DNA from 3 places in the Mumia flava genome. Region 2 is predicted to be linked to each of the others. Evidence: riboswitches for the same ligand, from Rfam matches in the RefSeq annotation. Region 2 holds a riboswitch; each other region holds the start of a gene.
What was found. Region 2 has a riboswitch for thiamine pyrophosphate ahead of thiM (hydroxyethylthiazole kinase). Riboswitches for the same ligand answer to the same signal wherever they lie in the genome.
Positions count from the first base shown of each region.

Region 1: linked by a shared signal. The riboswitch ahead of thiO (glycine oxidase ThiO) and the one ahead of thiM (hydroxyethylthiazole kinase) in region 2 are both predicted to bind thiamine pyrophosphate.
Region 3: linked by a shared signal. The riboswitch ahead of CLV56_RS11005 (ECF transporter S component) and the one ahead of thiM (hydroxyethylthiazole kinase) in region 2 are both predicted to bind thiamine pyrophosphate.

Region 1 covers NZ_PGEZ01000001.1:1,280,932-1,286,616, reverse strand. Annotated here, with positions in the region: gene CLV56_RS06095 (LysR family transcriptional regulator) at 1-560, shown strand, start outside; gene CLV56_RS06090 (thiazole synthase) at 696-1,469, opposite strand; gene thiS (sulfur carrier protein ThiS) at 1,475-1,675, opposite strand; gene thiO (glycine oxidase ThiO) at 1,672-2,883, opposite strand; TPP riboswitch at 2,885-2,992, opposite strand; gene groL (chaperonin GroEL) at 3,229-4,860, shown strand; gene CLV56_RS06070 (FMN-binding negative transcriptional regulator) at 4,994-5,650, shown strand; gene CLV56_RS06065 (GNAT family N-acetyltransferase) at 5,616-5,685, opposite strand, start outside.
Region 2 covers NZ_PGEZ01000002.1:777,896-783,580, forward strand. Annotated here, with positions in the region: gene CLV56_RS17745 (TenA family protein) at 1-349, opposite strand, end outside; gene thiD (bifunctional hydroxymethylpyrimidine kinase/phosphomethylpyrimidine kinase) at 346-1,146, opposite strand; gene thiE (thiamine phosphate synthase) at 1,143-1,790, opposite strand; gene thiM (hydroxyethylthiazole kinase) at 1,799-2,590, opposite strand; TPP riboswitch at 2,581-2,672, opposite strand; gene ilvC (ketol-acid reductoisomerase) at 2,869-3,897, opposite strand; gene ilvN (acetolactate synthase small subunit) at 3,975-4,511, opposite strand; gene CLV56_RS17775 (acetolactate synthase large subunit) at 4,508-5,685, opposite strand, start outside.
Region 3 covers NZ_PGEZ01000001.1:2,315,547-2,321,231, forward strand. Annotated here, with positions in the region: gene CLV56_RS10980 (ABC transporter permease) at 1-412, shown strand, start outside; gene CLV56_RS10985 (ABC transporter permease) at 409-1,305, shown strand; gene CLV56_RS10990 (cupin domain-containing protein) at 1,310-1,660, shown strand; gene CLV56_RS10995 (SGNH/GDSL hydrolase family protein) at 1,887-2,585, shown strand; gene CLV56_RS11000 (ankyrin repeat domain-containing protein) at 2,595-2,975, shown strand; TPP riboswitch at 3,136-3,253, shown strand; gene CLV56_RS11005 (ECF transporter S component) at 3,267-3,884, shown strand; gene CLV56_RS11010 (ABC transporter ATP-binding protein) at 3,881-5,395, shown strand; gene CLV56_RS11015 (energy-coupling factor transporter transmembrane component T family protein) at 5,392-5,685, shown strand, end outside.

The sequences.
Region 1 (5,685 bases), on a different contig from region 2:
CGGAGGACGAGTTCGCCGCGATCACCGCGGACCACGACCTCGTGATCGCCCACTCGGTCGAGCGTGTCCCGGACGCCGGCTTCCTCGGGCTCTCGGTCACGCCGCTGCTGCGCGAGCCGCTCGACGTCGTGGTGCCGCCCGACCACCGGCTCGCCGGCCGCGGTCGGGTGGAGCCCGCGGAGCTCGCCGACGAGAAGTGGATCGGCGTCCCCGACGGATTCCCCTTCGACGCCGTGCTGCGTGGTCTCGCCGACGGCGGATCGCCGATCGAGGTCGTCCAGCGCTTCGCCGACAACCACGTCGTCGCGGCATTCGTGGCCGCCGGCCAAGGGATCGCACTGCTGCCGCGAGGCTCGGCCAGCGTCGCCACGGCACGTGGGCTGGTCGCGCTCGAGCTCGGGGGTGTCCGCGCGGGCCGCGAGGTCTACGCGCTGGCGCGACCCGATCGTGCCGCGCGCGCCGCAGTCGCGCGGGTGCTGGCCAGCCTCGGCGAGGTCGCCGCCGAGCTGGAGGCCTCGGTCCCCGCCCCGACCGCCCTGGACGCCGACGCGCCGAGCTGAGCCGCCGACGGTCTGCCCAGCCGGCTGGGCAGACCCTCACCTGGCTGGGACAACCTTCGGTGCCGAGTGATGGTCTGCGTAGCCGGCTACGCAGACTGCACCCCGCTCAGTGCACGCGGTGGTCGGGGCCGCCGCTCACCCGGTGCCGACGAGTCCCTCGGTCGGGCTCGAGGCGAGAGCGGACTCGCGCCGCGGGATCCGCCCTGCGAGCTTCGCATCCCGCCCCGCCCGCACCGCGGAGGCGACCGCGGTCGCCATCCGTACGGGATCCTCCGCCCGGGTGATCGCGGTCGCCGCGAGGACGGCGTCGCAGCCGAGCTCCATCGCGAGCGCCGCGTCGGATGCGGTCCCGATCCCGGCGTCGAGCACGACCGGGACGTCGACGGCGTCGCAGATGGCAGCGATCGCTCGCGGGTCGGTGATCCCGAGTCCGGAGCCGATCGGTGCTCCGAGCGGCATCACGGTCGCGCACCCGAGGTCGGCGAGCCGGCGTGCGGTGACCAGGTCGGCGTTGGTGTACGGGAGGACGGTGAAGCCGTCGCGGACCAGCGTCTCGGCCGCGTCGAGCAGCTCGACGACGTCCGGGAGCAGGGTGTCGTCGTCGGCGACCACCTCGAGCTTCACCCAGTCCGTCCCGAGCGCCTCGCGGGCCAGGCGGGCCGTGAGGACGGCCTCGCGCGCCGTGTGGCACCCGGCGGTGTTCGGGAGGATGCGTGCGCCGTGGTCGCGAACCACCTCGAGGATCGATCCTGGCGAGTCGGGACCGACCCTGCGGATCGCGACCGTGACGAGGTCGGTGGCGCTGGCGGCGAGGCAGGCGGCGAGGACGCTCGGCGACGCGATCCCGCCCGTGCCGAGGAACAACCGGCTGCGCAGCGAGGCGCCGGCGATCTCGAGGTCGTCGGACATCGCGCTCACCCGCCCTGGACCGCGGTGACGACCTCGACCTCGGACTCCTCGTCGACGATCGCGGACTCCCACGTCGACCGTGGCACGACCGCTCCGTCGACGGCGACCGCGACGTCACGGCGCGGCAGCGCGAGCGCGACCAGAAGGTCGGCCACGGTGATCGGGGTGGCGAGGTCGCGGTCCTCGCCGTTGACCTGGACGCTCATCGTTCTCCTCGGGTTGCGGGACTGGGGGTAGGGCTGGCGGCCGTGCGCCGGGCGATGCGCCGCGGGTCGGCTTCGGGCATCGGATCGGGTCGCCCCTCGACGTGCGCGACGATCGCGTCGGCCGTCAGGGGCGCGAGGAGGACGCCGGAGCGGTAGTGGCCGGTCGCGACGAGCAGTCCGTGCACGTCGGCCGGTCCGACGAGCGGAAGGTTGTCCGGCGTCCCCGGTCGCAGCCGCGCGACCGCGTCGGTGAAGCGGCAGCCCCGCAGCTCGGGGACGACCTGGACCGCGACCCGCAGCAGGTCGTGGACCGCCTCCACGGTCACGTCCTCGTCGTACCCGACCTCCTCGGTCGTCGCGCCGACGACGATCTCGCCGTCGTCGCGCGGGACCAGGTACACGCCCGTGCCGCGCACGAGCGCCCGGACGGTGTGCTTCAGCAGTCCCGCGCCGCCCCGTACCCGCAGGATCTGACCCTTCACGGGCCGGACCGCGTCTGCGAGGGCGGGCGGCACCCCGGTCGTCTCACGCAGCCGCGCCCCACCCGCGGCGACGACCACGTCGGCGCGATGCGTACGCCCGTCGGAACGGGTCCTGACCCCCTCCGCCGTGCCGTCCGTGGTGACCACGTCGGCGTGGTCGGCGACCAGCTCGACGCCGCGTGCTCGGACCGCCTCACGGAGTGCGGCGGTGAGGCGCCGGTTGTCGACGCTGTGGTCACCCGGCACCGCGTACGCGCCGTGGAGTGCCGGGTGGAGCGCGCCCTCGCGCCGCCGGAGCTCGCGCCGCCCGACCGGCTCGACCGCGATCCCGTGCCGCCGCATCAGCGCGACCGACCGCTCCACGTCCGAGGCGTCGTCGCCGGTGGCGGCCGCGAGCAGCGTCCCTGCTCGACGAAGCTCGGGATCCTGCCCGCTCGTCCTCCCCAGGTCGGCGGCGAACCGCGGCCACCGCCGGAGCGAGCTCGTCCCGAGCGCCAGCAGCGCCTCCTCGCCGAACCACGCCTCGCCCCCCGGCGCGAGCATCCCGGCCGCGGCCCAGGACGCGCCCTGCCCGGGTGCGGGGTCGAACATCGTCACGTCGTGCCCGTGCTCGGCCAGCCGCCAGGCGCACGACAGCCCGACGATCCCGGCGCCCACCACCGCGACCGACGTACGGCTGCGCCCGGCGGGTGAGCGCGGGCGAGAACCCGCCTGGGTGGGGGACACCGACGGCGACACTCCGACTCCCTTCGCCGGCATGACCCGGATCAGGTTCGGCGGTCGGGGCGGCGTCAGCCCCCTCTCAGCCCGTGCCTGGGCTCCCGCGTGGACGTGAGGCACCCTAGGAAGGCGAGGCGTGCCGGGTCAAACCCGGACGGCCCACCTTTGCACTCGTCAGGTCCGAGTGCTAAAACTGGACTTAGCACTCGTCTCGTACGAGTGCTAGGTACGAATCGGGTCAGACCGATGAGGCTCGAAGGTCGCGGCGAGAAGGGATCGTCGCGGACGCGGGCCGTCCGTCGCGGGCATCGCCTGGCCCATCCACCTCTACGCGGAGGAATCGCGGGAGACATGCCGAAGACCATTGCATTCAACGAGGAAGCCCGGCGCGGCCTCGAGCGCGGGATGAACACCCTCGCCGACGCCGTCAAGGTGACCCTCGGCCCCAAGGGCCGCAACGTCGTGCTCGAGAAGAAGTGGGGCGCCCCCACGATCACCAACGACGGCGTGAGCATCGCCAAGGAGATCGAGCTCGAGGACCCGTACGAGAAGATCGGTGCCGAGCTCGTCAAGGAGGTCGCGAAGAAGACCGACGACGTCGCGGGCGACGGCACGACCACGGCGACCGTCCTGGCGCAGGCGCTGGTCCGTGAGGGCCTGCGCAACGTCGCCGCCGGCGCCAACCCGATCGCGCTGAAGCGCGGCATCGAGCAGGCCGTCGAGGCGATCAGCGGTCAGCTGCTCGGGATGGCCAAGGACATCGAGACCAAGGAGCAGATTGCTTCGACGGCCGCGATCTCCGCTGCTGACACCGGCGTCGGCGAGATCATCGCCGAGGCGATGGACAAGGTCGGCAAGGAAGGCGTCATCACCGTCGAGGAGAGCAACACCTTCGGGCTCGAGCTCGAGCTCACCGAGGGCATGCGCTTCGACAAGGGCTACATCTCGCAGTACTTCTACACCGACCCGGAGCGCATGGAGGCGGTGCTCGAGGATCCCTACATCCTCATCGTCAACTCCAAGATCTCCAGCGTGAAGGACATGGTCCCGGTCCTGGAGAAGGTCATGCAGTCGGGCAAGCCGCTGCTGATCATCGCCGAGGACATCGAGGGCGAGGCGCTGGCCACCCTGGTCGTCAACAAGGTCAAGGGCACGTTCAAGTCCGTCGCCGTCAAGGCTCCGGGCTTCGGTGACCGCCGCAAGGCCATGCTGGCCGACATCGCCATCCTCACCGGTGGCGAGGTGATCAGCGAGGAGGTCGGTCTCAAGCTCGAGAACGCCGACCTGTCGCTGCTCGGCACGGCCCGCAAGGTCGTCGTGACCAAGGACGAGACCACGATCGTCGACGGCGCCGGCTCGGACGACCAGATCGCCGGTCGCGTCAACCAGATCCGTGCCGAGATCGAGAACTCCGACTCGGACTACGACCGCGAGAAGCTCCAGGAGCGCCTCGCCAAGCTGGCCGGCGGCGTGGCCGTCATCAAGGTCGGCGCGGCCACCGAGGTCGAGCTCAAGGAGCGCAAGCACCGCATCGAGGACGCCGTTCGCAACGCGAAGGCCGCCGTCGAGGAGGGCATCGTCGCCGGTGGCGGCGTGGCGCTCGTCCAGGCGACCGCCGCGGCGTTCGAGAAGCTGGAGCTCGAGGGCGACGAGGCCACCGGTGCCCAGATCGTGAAGGCGGCGGCCTCGGCCCCGCTGAAGCAGATCGCGGTCAACGCGGGCCTCGAGGGCGGCGTCGTGGCGGAGAAGGTGTCCGGTCTCGCGGCCGGCCACGGTCTCAACGCGGCCACCGGCGAGTACGTCGACCTGATCGCCGAGGGCATCCTCGACCCGGCCAAGGTGACCCGCTCGGCGCTGCAGAACGCCGCGTCGATCGCGGCGCTGTTCCTCACCACCGAGGCCGTCGTCGCCGACAAGCCCGAGAAGGCTGCTCCGGCGATGCCGGACGGCGGCATGGGCGACATGGGCGGCATGGGCTTCTGATCGCCTGATCGGAACCCGAGCGCACGCTCGCAGCACGGAGCCCCGCCGGTCCTCACGGATCGACGGGGCTCCGTCGCGTCCGGCCCTCCCCTGCCGGCCCTGCCCCGTCCGTCCCGCCGCGTACCGTGGTCGCATGTACGTGCCCCGCCCGAACGCGCTGGACGATGCGGCCGAGATCGATGCCCTGGTCGCGGCCGTGGGCGCCGGGGACCTGGTCACCGTCGACGCGGACGGTCGTCCGCAGTCGACGCTGCTGCCGGTGCTGTGGCTGCGTGAGGAGTCCCGGGTCGTCGCCCACATGGCGAGGGCCAACGCGCACTGGCGCACGATCGTGGACGACGCCGCGGCGCTGATGGTCGTGAACGGTCCTCAGGCGTACGTGTCGCCGTCCTGGTATGCGACGAAGCGCGAGCACGGCCGCGTGGTCCCGACCTGGAACTACTCGGCCGTCCACCTGCGCGGCACCGTGAGGGTCCACGACGACCCCGACTGGGTCCGCGACGCCGTCACGCGGCTCACCCGGCACCACGAGAGCACCCGTACGCCCGTGTGGGACGTGACCGACGCGCCGGACGCGTTCGTCGACCAGCAGCTGCGGGCGATCGTCGGGGTCGAGATCCAGGTCGACGCCGTCGAGGCGAAGGCGAAGCTGAGTCAGAACCGCTCCGAAGCAGACCGTCGCGGCGTCGTGGAGGGGCTGCGCGGCGAGAGCGCGGCCGCCGCCGCCGAGGTCGCCGACGCGATGGCGGCCGGGCTCACCACACGTCACCGCGACGCCAGTCGCAGCTGATGGGCGCGCTCGCGTCCAGGACGTGGCCACAGGGC
Region 2 (5,685 bases):
GGAGCGTGCCCACGTAGGCGCGACAGGTCGGCGTCGGCTCCGCAGCGTCGGGCGAGTCGGGATCGATCCCGAGCGGTGCGAGGAACTGCTGGTGCAGCAGCCGTTCGGCGTCGACGGCCTCCGCGGCGGCGCGGGCCAGGTCCGCCGCGAGTGCGGGTTCGCCGGCGCGGGCCGACAGCATCGCCAGCGTCCCGGCGTACGACGCGAGGTAGTGCGCGTCGTCGAGCAGGTAGCGCGTGTAGACCTCGGTCGGCAGCGTCCCGTCGGCCAGCCCGCTGACGAACGGGTGGGCGAGGATCGCGTCGTACCAGTCCGCGACCTCGTCCCAGGCGTCGGCCGAGAAGCTCATCGTGTCCTCCAGAGGTGGTCGACGGGCCCGTGCCCGTGCCCGATCTCGAGGTCGGCGCCGGCGTCCAGCGCGCCGTCCAGGTAGTCCTTGGCGGCCCCGACGGCGTCGCGCAGCGCGAGGCCCGAGGCGATCCCGGACGCGATCGCCGACGACAGCGTGCAGCCGGTGCCGTGGGTGTTGCGGGTCGCGACCCGCGGCGACGCGTACGCCCGCACGCCCGCGGTGTCGGCGAGCACGTCGACGCTCTCGGGACCGCCGAGGTGGCCGCCCTTGACCAGTGCCGCTGCGGCACCGGCCTCGCGCAGCGCCCGGGAGGCCGCGCCCAGGTCGTCGACGCTCCGCGCCGGCGCGACCCCGGCGAGCACCGCGGCCTCGGGGACGTTCGGGGTGACGACCGTGGCCCTCGGCACGAGCCGGTCGCGGATCGCCTCGACCGCGTCCTCCGGCACGAGCCGGTCCCCCGACGTCGCCACCATCACCGGGTCGAGCACGACGGGGACGTCGGTGCCGGCGAGGACCTCGGCGACCGCGTCGACGACGTCGGCCGTGCCGAGCATGCCGATCTTGATCGCGCCGACCTCGAGGTCGTCCAGCACCGCGCGGACCTGGTCGGCCACGAACGCCGGCGGGACACCGTGGATCCCGGTCACGCCCCGGGTGTTCTGGACGGTGAGCGCGGTCAGCGCCGCTGCGCCGTACACCCCGAGCGCCGTGGCGGTCTTGAGGTCGGCCTGGATCCCGGCTCCGCCCGACGGGTCGGAGCCGGCGATCGACAGCATCACGGGCACGCTGGTCATCGCATGCTCCTCTCGTCCAGCGCGGCATCCACGACCCGGCGCAGCCCGATCGCGGCGCCGTACGGGTCGGGGGCGGCGCAGATCGCCGACACCACGCAGATCCCGTCGGCACCGGCGTCGATCACCGACGCGGCGTTGGTCGCGTCGATGCCGCCGATCGCGAGCAGCGGCACCTCGGGCGGTACGGCGTCGCGCAATCGGCGGACGCCGTCGAGCCCCCACGGCGCGGTGGTGTCGGGCTTTGTCGGCGTCGGCCAGACCGGGCTCACCGCGAGGTAGTCGGACGCGGCGAGCGCCTCGGCGTCGTCGAGCTGCGCGAGGTCGTGCAACGACCAACCGATCACGCGGTCGGGGCCGAGCGCTTCACGGGCGGCCGCCGGGTGCAGGTCGTCCGGGCCGACGTGCAGCCCGGCGCCCTCGACCGCCAGCGCGGCGTCGATGTCGTCGTTGACCACGAACGTGGTGCCGATCGGAGCGAGCCGCTCGGCCGCCTCAGCGGCCCGCCGTACGCGCTCGGCGGGCGATGCGCCCTTGAGCCGGAGCTGGATCGTCGCCGCACCGCCCAGCGCAGCCTGCTCCAGCACGTCGATCAGGTCCGAGCCTAGCGGGACGTCGCCCGAGACCAGGTAGAGCCGCAGGTCCATCGCGCGGCTCAGCGGGCCGCGACCGCGGCGGCCTCGTCGGCGCTCAGCGTCGACAGGGCGTCCAGCAGCCGCCAGCGCAGCGAGCCGGGCCCCTCGGCCTTCTCGCCGGCCTTCTCGACGGCGGCCGACAGGATCGCGAGCGCCGACGCGGACGCCTCCAGCGCGTCGTCGTGGACCGCGCAGCACGCGGCGACCAGCGCGCTCGCCGAGCAGCCCAGCGCGGTGATCATCGGCGCCCTCGGGTCACCGCCGGTGATCGTGACCGAACGGGTGCCGTCGGTGACGAGGTCGGTGGCGCCCGTCATCGCGACCACCGTGCCAAGCTTGGACGCGAGCGCCTCCGCGTCGGACCGTACGTCCTCGACCGCCGCGTCGGCGTCCACGCCGCGTCCGGCACCGGCCGAGGTGGCGATCGCCAGGATCTCGCTGGCGTTGCCGCGGATCACCGCGGGGTTGTGCTCGAGCAGCCGGTCGACCGTGTCGCGACGGAAGGTGGTGGCGCCGACCGCGACCGGGTCGAGGATCCACGGCGTCCCGTCGGCCTCGGCCTGCGCGACCGCGGCGAGCATGCCGTCGACCCACGGGTCCGACAGCGTGCCGATGTTGGCCACCACGGCGCCGGCGATCCGGGCGAACTCGCCGGACTCGTGCGCGTCGTGGACCATCGCCGGCGAGGCGCCGGCGGCGTTCAGCAGGTTGGCCGCGATGTCCATCGACACGTAGTTCGTGATGACCTGCACCAGCGGTGACGTCTCGCGCAGACGCGTGTGGACGTGGGCGACGGTGGATGGTTCGAGCATCAGTGGCTCCCTCTCGCCGGCATGACCCGGATCAGGTTCGGCGGGTGTGTTCTCAGCCCTGCGGGCACCCCGGCCATCGACTTCGCCGCCCACCCTACCGCCCGCACCACCCCGTACCCAGCCCACCCATGCGACCGCGATTCGTCGAGTTCCGGCGCGAATCGCAGGCGCAGATCCGACCGCAACTCGACGAATCGCGGTCGGGACGTACGGCGGCCCGGGCACCTGCCGTACGCAGGGGTGCCCGGGCCGTCGAGGAGGTACGGAGCCGCGTCGCGTCAGCGGGCGGCGGTGCCCTCCGTGTAGTCGTCGTCGGTGCTCTTCACCCACGCCATGAGCTGACGCAGCTCGCGGCCGGTGGCCTCGATCGGGTGCTGCTCGCTCTCCTCGCGGAACTTCTTGAACTCCGGCGCACCGGCGTCCTGATCGGCGATGAAGCGCTCAGCGAACGCGCCGCTCTTGATGTCGTCGAGGACGTCCTTCATGGTGTCCTTGACGCGGCTGTCGATGACCCGCGGGCCCGACACGTAGTCGCCGTACTCGGCGGTGTCGGAGACCGACCAGCGCTGCTTGGCGATGCCGCCCTCGTACATCAGGTCGACGATCAGCTTGAGCTCGTGGAGGCACTCGAAGTACGCGACCTCGGGCTGGTAGCCGGCCTCGGTCAGCGTCTCGAAGCCGGCCTGGACCAGCGCCGACATGCCGCCGCAGAGCACGGCCTGCTCGCCGAAGAGATCGGTCTCGGTCTCCTCGGTGAACGTGGTCTTGATGCCGCCGGCACGCAGACCGCCGATCCCCTTCGCGTACGAGAGGACGAGCGGCCAGGCGTTGCCGGTCGCGTCCTGCTCGACGGCCACGAGCACCGGGACGCCACGGCCCTCGACGTACTCGCGACGGACCAGGTGGCCCGGGCCCTTCGGGGCGATCATGCCGACGTCGACACCGGCCGGGGGCTTGATGTAGCCGAAGCGGATGTTGAAGCCGTGTCCGAAGATCAGCGCGTCGCCGTCGTTGAGGTTCGGCTCGACCGACTCGGAGTAGAGGTTCCGCTGGACGTGGTCCGGCGCCAGGATGACGATCACGTCGGCCTCGGCGGCGGCCTCGGCCGGGGTGAGGACCCGCAGACCCTCGGCCTCGGCCTTGTCGCGGCTCTTCGATCCCTCCGGCAGGCCGACGCGGACGTCGACGCCGGAGTCACGCAGCGACAGCGCGTGGGCGTGGCCCTGGCTGCCGTAGCCCAGCACGGCCACGCTCCGGCCTTGGATGACGCTCAGGTCGGCGTCGTCGTCGTAGTACAGCTCAGGCACGGGTTGGCTCCTTCTCGTTGTGCCGGTGGGTCTTCGGGTGCCGGACCGGACAGGCCGGTACGGCGGGGTGCGTCGGCTCAGGCGGTCTGGGTCGACGACGGCGTGACCGAACGCAGGGCCCGGTCGGTGATCGAGCGGCCACCACGGCCGATCGCCACGCGTCCGGACTGCGCGATCTCGCGGATGCCGAACGGCTCGAGCACCCGCAGCATCGCCGCGAGCTTGCCCGGGTCGCCGGTCGCCTCGATCGTCACGGCGTCGGGCGCGACGTCGACGACCTTGGCGCGGAACAGCTGGACGGTCTCGAGGACCTGTCCACGGGTCTGGGAGTCGGCCCGGACCTTGATCAGCATCAGCTCGCGCTCGACGGCCGACTCCGGCTCGAGCTCGACGATCTTGAGGACCTGGACGAGCTTGTTGAGCTGCTTGGTGACCTGCTCGAGCGGGAGCTCGTCGACGTTGACCACGATCGTCATCCGGGAGATCTCCGGATACTCGGTGGGGCCGACCGCCAGCGACTCGATGTTGAACCCGCGCCGCATGAACAGGCTCGACACACGAGCCAGCACACCGGGGGTGTTCTCGACCAGGACGGACAGGGTGTGGGTGCTCACAGCTCTTCCTCTCCGAAGTCGGGCGCCATGTCGCGCGCGATCTGGATCATGTCGTTGCTGACGCCGGCGGCGACCATCGGCCACACCATCGCGTCGCGGTGGACGACGAAGTCGATCACGACGGGGACGTCGTTGATGGACATCGCCTTCTCGATCACCGCGTCGAGGTCCTCGGCGCGCTCGCAGCGCAGGCCCACGCACCCGTACGCGTCGGCGAGCTTGACGAAGTCCGGGATCCGGGCGGCGTCGGGACCGGTCTGGAGGTCGGTGTTGGAGTAGCGGCCGCCGTAGAACAGCGTCTGCCACTGCCGGACCATCCCGAGCGAGGAGTTGTTGATGACCGCGACCTTGATCGGGATCCCCTCGAGGGCGCAGGTGGCCAGCTCCTGGTTGGTCATCTGGAAGCAGCCGTCGCCGTCGATCGCCCAGACCGGCTCGCCGGGTCGCGCGACCTGGGCGCCCATCGCGGCGGGCACGGAGAAGCCCATCGTGCCCATGCCGCCGGAGTTGATCCAGCGGGCCGGGCGCTCGTGGTCGAGGAAGTTCGCGGCCCACATCTGGTGCTGACCGACGCCGGCGGTGAAGGTCACCTCGGGCCCCGACAGCGCGCTGATCCGCTCGATCACCTGCTGCGGCGCGAGGCCGCCGTCCTCGGCCGGCTCGTAGCCGAGCGGGTAGCGCTCGCGGATCCCGGTCGTGTACGTGCGCCAGGACGCGTAGTCGGCGGGGTTGTCGGCGTACTCGACCTGCAGCGCGACGACGAGGTCGGCGATCACCTCGCGGCAGTCGCCCACGATCGGGACGTCGGCGACGCGGTTCTTGGAGATCTCGGCCGGGTCGATGTCGGCGTGGATGACCTTGGCGCCCGGGGCGAACGACGACAGCTCGCCGGTCACCCGGTCGTCGAAGCGTGCGCCGAGCGAGATCAGCAGGTCGCTCTTCTGGAGCGCGCCGACCGCGGCCACGGTGCCGTGCATGCCGGGCATGCCGAGGTGCAGGTCGTGGCTGTCGGGGAACGCACCGCGCGCCATCAGCGTGGTGACGACCGGGATGCCGGTCATCTCGGCGAGCACCTTGAGCTCGGCCGAGGCGTTCGCTTTGACAACGCCGCCCCCGACGTACAGCACGGGCCGCTTGGCGGCCGCGATCAGCCGCGCGGCCTCGCGGACCTGCT
Region 3 (5,685 bases), on a different contig from region 2:
CTACAACTACCTGCCGCTGATGATCCTGCCGCTCTACGTCGTCTTCGAGCGGCTCGACCCCGCCCAGCGCGAGGCGAGCCGTGACCTCGGCGCGGGACGCTGGCGCACCTTCGGCGCGGTCACGCTGCCGTCGGCGCTGCCGGGCATCGCCGCCGGTGCGCTGCTGGTGTTCATCCCGCTGATGGGTGACTACCTGACGGCGTCGGTGCTGGGCGGCTCGCGCGGCACGATGGTCGGTCAGATGATCGCCCGCCAGTTCAACACCGCGCAGGACTGGGCGCTCGGCTCGGCGATGGCGTTCACCCTGATGGCGTTCGTGCTGCTGACGGTCGTCGTGGTCGGCCTGGTGTTCCTGGCCGTACGGGCGCTGCTGCGACGAGCGCGACACCTCGACCTGGAGGGGGCACGATGAGCACCACCACGGCGGAGACGACGGCGCCTGCGCCCGCGCGGCGGCCCCGGCGGCACGACCCGGCGAAGCTGGGCCTGAACCTGTTCGGGATCGCGGTCTTCGGGTTCCTGTTCCTGCCGATCCTCGTGATCGTCGGCTACTCGTTCAACACCGGACGGCTGCTGGGTGCGTGGAAGGGCTTCGGCTTCGACGCGTACCAGTCCGCGGTCGACAACCCGGTGATGATCGACGCGGTGATCACCTCGCTGGTCGCAGGCGTGCTGGCGTCGCTGGTGGCGACGGTCCTCGGCACGATCGGCGGTGTGGCGCTGGCGCGTGCGGGGGCGAAGGCGCGCTGGGCAGCCCTGCTGACCGCGCTGCTCGCTCTGACGCTGATCACCCCGGAGATCATCGACGGCATCTCGATCCTGCCGTGGCTCGTCACCCTGGGCACGGACGTCGGCATCGGTCCGGTGAACAACGGCATGGTCCGCCTCGTGATCGTCCACACGTCGCTCGCGATCGCGGTCGTCACGTTCATCGTGCGGGCGCGGATGCAGGGGATGGACGACCAGGTGGAGGAGGCCGCGGCCGACCTGTACGCGACGCCGTGGAACCGGTTCCGCCAGATCACCCTCCCGCAGGCCGGCCCCGGCATCTTCGCCGGTGCGCTGCTCGCCTTCACGCTGAGCATGGACAACACGATCGTGGCGTCGTTCGTGCAGGTCCCCGGCTACACGCCGTGGCCGGTCTACGTGCTGGGCTCCCTGAAGACCGGGCTGCGGCCCGAGATCGCGGCGCTGTCCACCGTGATGCTGCTGCTGACGCTGGTAGCGCTCACGGTGGTGTGGCTCGTGCTGCGCCGATCCGGCGACGACAACGCGGCCGTGGCCCGCACGTTCACGGGCGGGTGAGTCGATGAGCACCGAGTCTGCTGTTCCGCGTGTGCTGTCGCCCGACGTCCGCAGCCACCCGCTCGAGTCCGACGAGCTCGACCCGTCCGACGTGGTCGCCGGTGCGCCGGCGACCGCTTCGGCGGGGCTCGCCGAGCTCGGCGGGATCGAGGTGGGGATCTGGGAGATCACCGAGGGCACGGTGCGCGACACCGAGGCCGACGAGATCTTCGTGGTGCTGTCGGGCTCGGGCACGGTGACGTTCGAGGACGGGGCCGTGCTGGAGCTCGGTCCCGGCATCGCGGTCCGGCTGCGCGCCGGCGAGCGTACGGTCTGGGAGATCCGCGACCGCCTGCGCAAGATCTACGTGGTCTGACGGTTTCCGTAGCCGGCTGGCGGGGTCTCGATCGCTCGCTGCGCTCGCGCCTCGACCAACGGCGGCCCCGGTTCGTCGAGGCCGAGCGGAGCGAGGATCGAGACGCGGAGTCAGACCGGTCGTTCGTCGAGGCCGAGCGGAGCGAGGATCGAGACGCGGAGTCACGGTTCGGCATCGGATGTCCGAATCCCTGGGGTCGGCGTGACGCACGAGCGACCATGGCGCTGTGATCACGTTCCCGCGCCGCCTCGCACTGAGGTTCGGCGTGCTGTCGCTGTGCATCCTGCTCACCGCTCTCGTCGCCTCCACCCGGCTCGCCGACGAGGCGGTCGGTGCGGACGTACGGCGCTGCGAGACGTTCGCGGCCGGAGCGGCAGCGCGCCGCGCAGAGCCTCCGACGGGCACCGGACCGCGGATCGTCGTCGTCGGGGACTCGTGGTCCGCGGGGCTCGGTCTGCGCGATCCGTCGCAGGCCTGGACGTCACGGCTCGAGGGACGCGTGCACGTGGACGCGTTCTCCGGGTCGGGGTTCAGCGCGGCGGCGAGCCCGTGCCGCGGAGCGTCGTTCGCAGCGCGGGTCGAGCGTGCCGTCGAGGGCGGGGCCGACCTGGTCGTGCTCGAGGGTGGGCTCAACGACGTGGATCAGTCGGTCGCCGACCTGCGTGCGGGGTTCGAGCGGGTGCTCGCGCCGCTCGACGGACTCGATGTCGTCGTGGTCGGCCCCGCCGCCGCTCCGGCTCGGGCCGCAGGCGCAGCCTGGGTCGACACCGAGCTGGCGGTGCTGACGGGCGACCACGGCGTCGCGTACGTCTCGACGCGCGACCTCGACCTGCCGTACCTGTCCGACGGGCTGCACCTCACGACGGACGGGCACCGTGCGTTCGGTGAGGCCGTCGCCACGCGGATCGCGGGTCTGGCCGGGTAACGTCCTCGTATGGGAAGCAGCGAGCCGGACCCCGAGGTCGTCGAGCTCGCGCACCAGATGTTCGACCTGGCGCGCGAGGGCGAGACCGATCGCCTGCTCGCCTACGTCGAGGCCGGCGTGCCGGTCGGCCTCACCGATCCCAGCGGCAACACGCTGCTGATGCTGGCCGCGTACCACGGTCACGCCGACCTCGTGCAGCGCCTGGCCGACGCCGGAGCGGACGTCAACCAGCTCAACGACCAGGGGCAGAGCCCGCTGGCCGGGGCGATCTTCAAGGGCGAGGACCTGGTGGTCTCGATCCTCGTCGGCGCCGGGGCCGACCCCGACGTCGGGACGCCCTCGGCGCGGGTGGCGGCGGCGATGTTCGGCCGCGAGTCCCTGCTGAGCTGACCGAAGCCGGGCGCCGACGTCGAACGCCGAGGGTCTCGATCGTCGCTCCGCTCCGCCTCGACCGGCGGAGGGACGGGTCTCGACCGGCGGGGGGACGGGTCTCGACCGGCGGAGGGGCGGCGGCCGTTCCCGGCGGCGGTCGGGACGCGCTAGGCTTCACGGCGAACGACAGGGGAGCGCGCGTGCCGAGGCACGGCGCGCTGAGAGTGCGGACGAGCCGCAGACCCTCCGAACCTGCACCGGTTAGCACCGGCGAAGGGAGTCATCATGGCCTCAGCCAGCCGTACCCGCATGTCTGATCTGTTCCGTTATCGGACGATCGATCTCGTCACCGTCGCGATGCTCGGCGTCGCGGTCGGCGTGATCTTCTGGGGCTGGAACCAGCTGTACGCGGTGGTCAGCACCGCGTCCTTCTTCGCGTTCCCGCCGAGCATCGGCGCGATCTCCGGACCGTGGCTGCTCGGCGGTGTGATCGGCGGCCTCGTCGTACGCCGCCCCGGCGCCGCGTTCTCCACGGAGGTGATCGCCGCCGTCGTCGCGCTGATGCTGGGCAACCAGTGGGGGATGAGCTCGATCATGTCCGGGATCGTGCAGGGCCTCGGCGCCGAGGTCGTGTTCGCGCTGCTGATGTGGCGGCGCTGGGGCGTCGTCGCGGCGGCGCTGTCGGGGGCCGGATCCGCGCTGTTCGCGGTCGCGTACGAGTGGAACGTGTACTGGGCCGACTGGAGCGTCGGCTACCGGCTCGTCTACGGCGGGCTGTTCATGGCGTCGGGCGCCGTGATCGCCGGGCTCGGCGGGTGGCTGCTGGTCCGCGCGCTCGCAGCCACCGGGGCGCTGGACGCCTTCGGTGCGGGCCGCGAGTACCACGACCGGGCCGGTGCGCCGGCGCAGTCGACCGCCGCGCGATGACGACGACCGCGGCCACGGTCGAGACCGGAGCCGCACGGATCCGGGACCTGACCTGGCGACCGCTCGGGCGTACGACACCGGTCCTGGACGGACTCGACCTCGACGTCGCGCCAGGGGAGCGGGTCCTGCTCGCCGGTCCGTCGGGCGCGGGGAAGTCGACCGTGCTGCGGGCGCTCGCGGGCGTGCTCGAGAGCGCGGGCCTCGGCGAGCGTACGGGCGAGGTCGCCGTGGGCGGCCGGACCGGGATGCTCCTGCAGAATCCCGGTGACGCCGTCGTCGCCGAGCGGATCGGGCGCGACGTCGCGTTCGGGCTCGAGAACGCACGGCTGCCCCGGGACCCCATGCCGCGCCGGGTCGCCGACGCGCTCGCCGCGGTCCGGCTCCCGTACGGGCCGGGGCACCCCACCGCTGCGTTGTCCGGTGGCGAGCAGCAGCGGCTCGCGCTGGCCGGTGTGCTCGCGTGCGAGCCCGACCTGCTCCTCCTCGACGAGCCGACGTCGATGCTCGACGAGCCCAACGCGGTCGCCGTCCGGGCCTGCGTCCTCGAGGCGCTCGACCGTACGGGGGCGGGGCTGGTCGTGGTCGAGCACCGGATCGAGCCGTGGCTCGCCCACGTCGACCGGGTCGTGGTCCTCGATGCCCACGGCGCAGTCGTGCGGGACGCCGACCCGGAGGGGTTCGCGTCGACGATGCGCGACGAGCTCGCGGCGGCAGGGGTGTGGATGCCGGGGGCCGTCGTGCCGGAGCCGGTGCTCCCGCCGTCCGTTCTGGTGGCGCCCGACGGGCCGGTTCCGACGCTGCGCGCCGAGGGCCTCGGCGTCGACCTGCGCCGGGTGACGATGCGCGGCACCACCCTCACGCCCGCCCTGCATGCGATCGACACGGAGGTGGATCCCGCAGCGGTGACCGCGTTCACCGGTCCGAGCGGGGCGGGGAAGTCGACGCTCCTCGCCGCCTTCGGTGGGCTGCTCGCGCCGACCTCCGGTCGGGTGCACGCGCCGACGCGCAAGCCGCTGCACCGCACGCGGTCACGCGATCTCGCCCGGCTGCTCGGATGGGTCCCGCAGAACCCGGAGCACGGCTTCCTCACGACCCGGGTGCGTGACGAGGTCGCGGCGACCGGGGGGCGGCTCGGCGTCACGGTCGACGTCGACGCGGTGCTGGACCACCTCGGCCTGACCCAGCACGCGGACGCCCACCCGTACCGCCTGTCCGGCGGGGAGCAGCGACGGCTCGCGCTGGCGGCCGCGCTGGCTCACCGGCCTGCCGTCGCGCTGCTCGACGAGCCGACCGTGGGCCAGGACCGCCGGACCTGGGCGGCGGTCGCCGGCTGGATGCGCGGCGCCGCGGACGCCGGCGCCGCCGTCGCCGCCGCCACCCATGACGCCGTCCTGATCGCCCTGACCGACCACCGCGTGGCACTCCCTTCGCGCTCTGTGACCCCAGCCCCGGAATCTGCCGTCGAGAACGGGGCTGCGGTCACACAGCGCGAAGGGGAGGGGGCGCCGTGAGGGCGGTCGTGCGGGAGGCGAACCCGCTGGCCCTGCTGGCCGCCGGGTCGCTCGCGATCGTCGCGTCGCTCGCGGTCCGCGACCTTGCGACCGGGCTCGTGACGCTCGGGGCGTACGCGGTGGTCGGGGCGTTCTGCGTGCCGTCGCTGCGGTTCGCGCTCGTGCGGTTCCTCGCCGTGGCGGTGGCGTCGGCGTCGGTCACGTGGTCGACCTGGCTGCTGGGTGGCCACGACCTCGAGGTGGCGCTGACCGCCGGTCTGCGGATCGTCGTGCTCGCGCTCCCGGGCGCC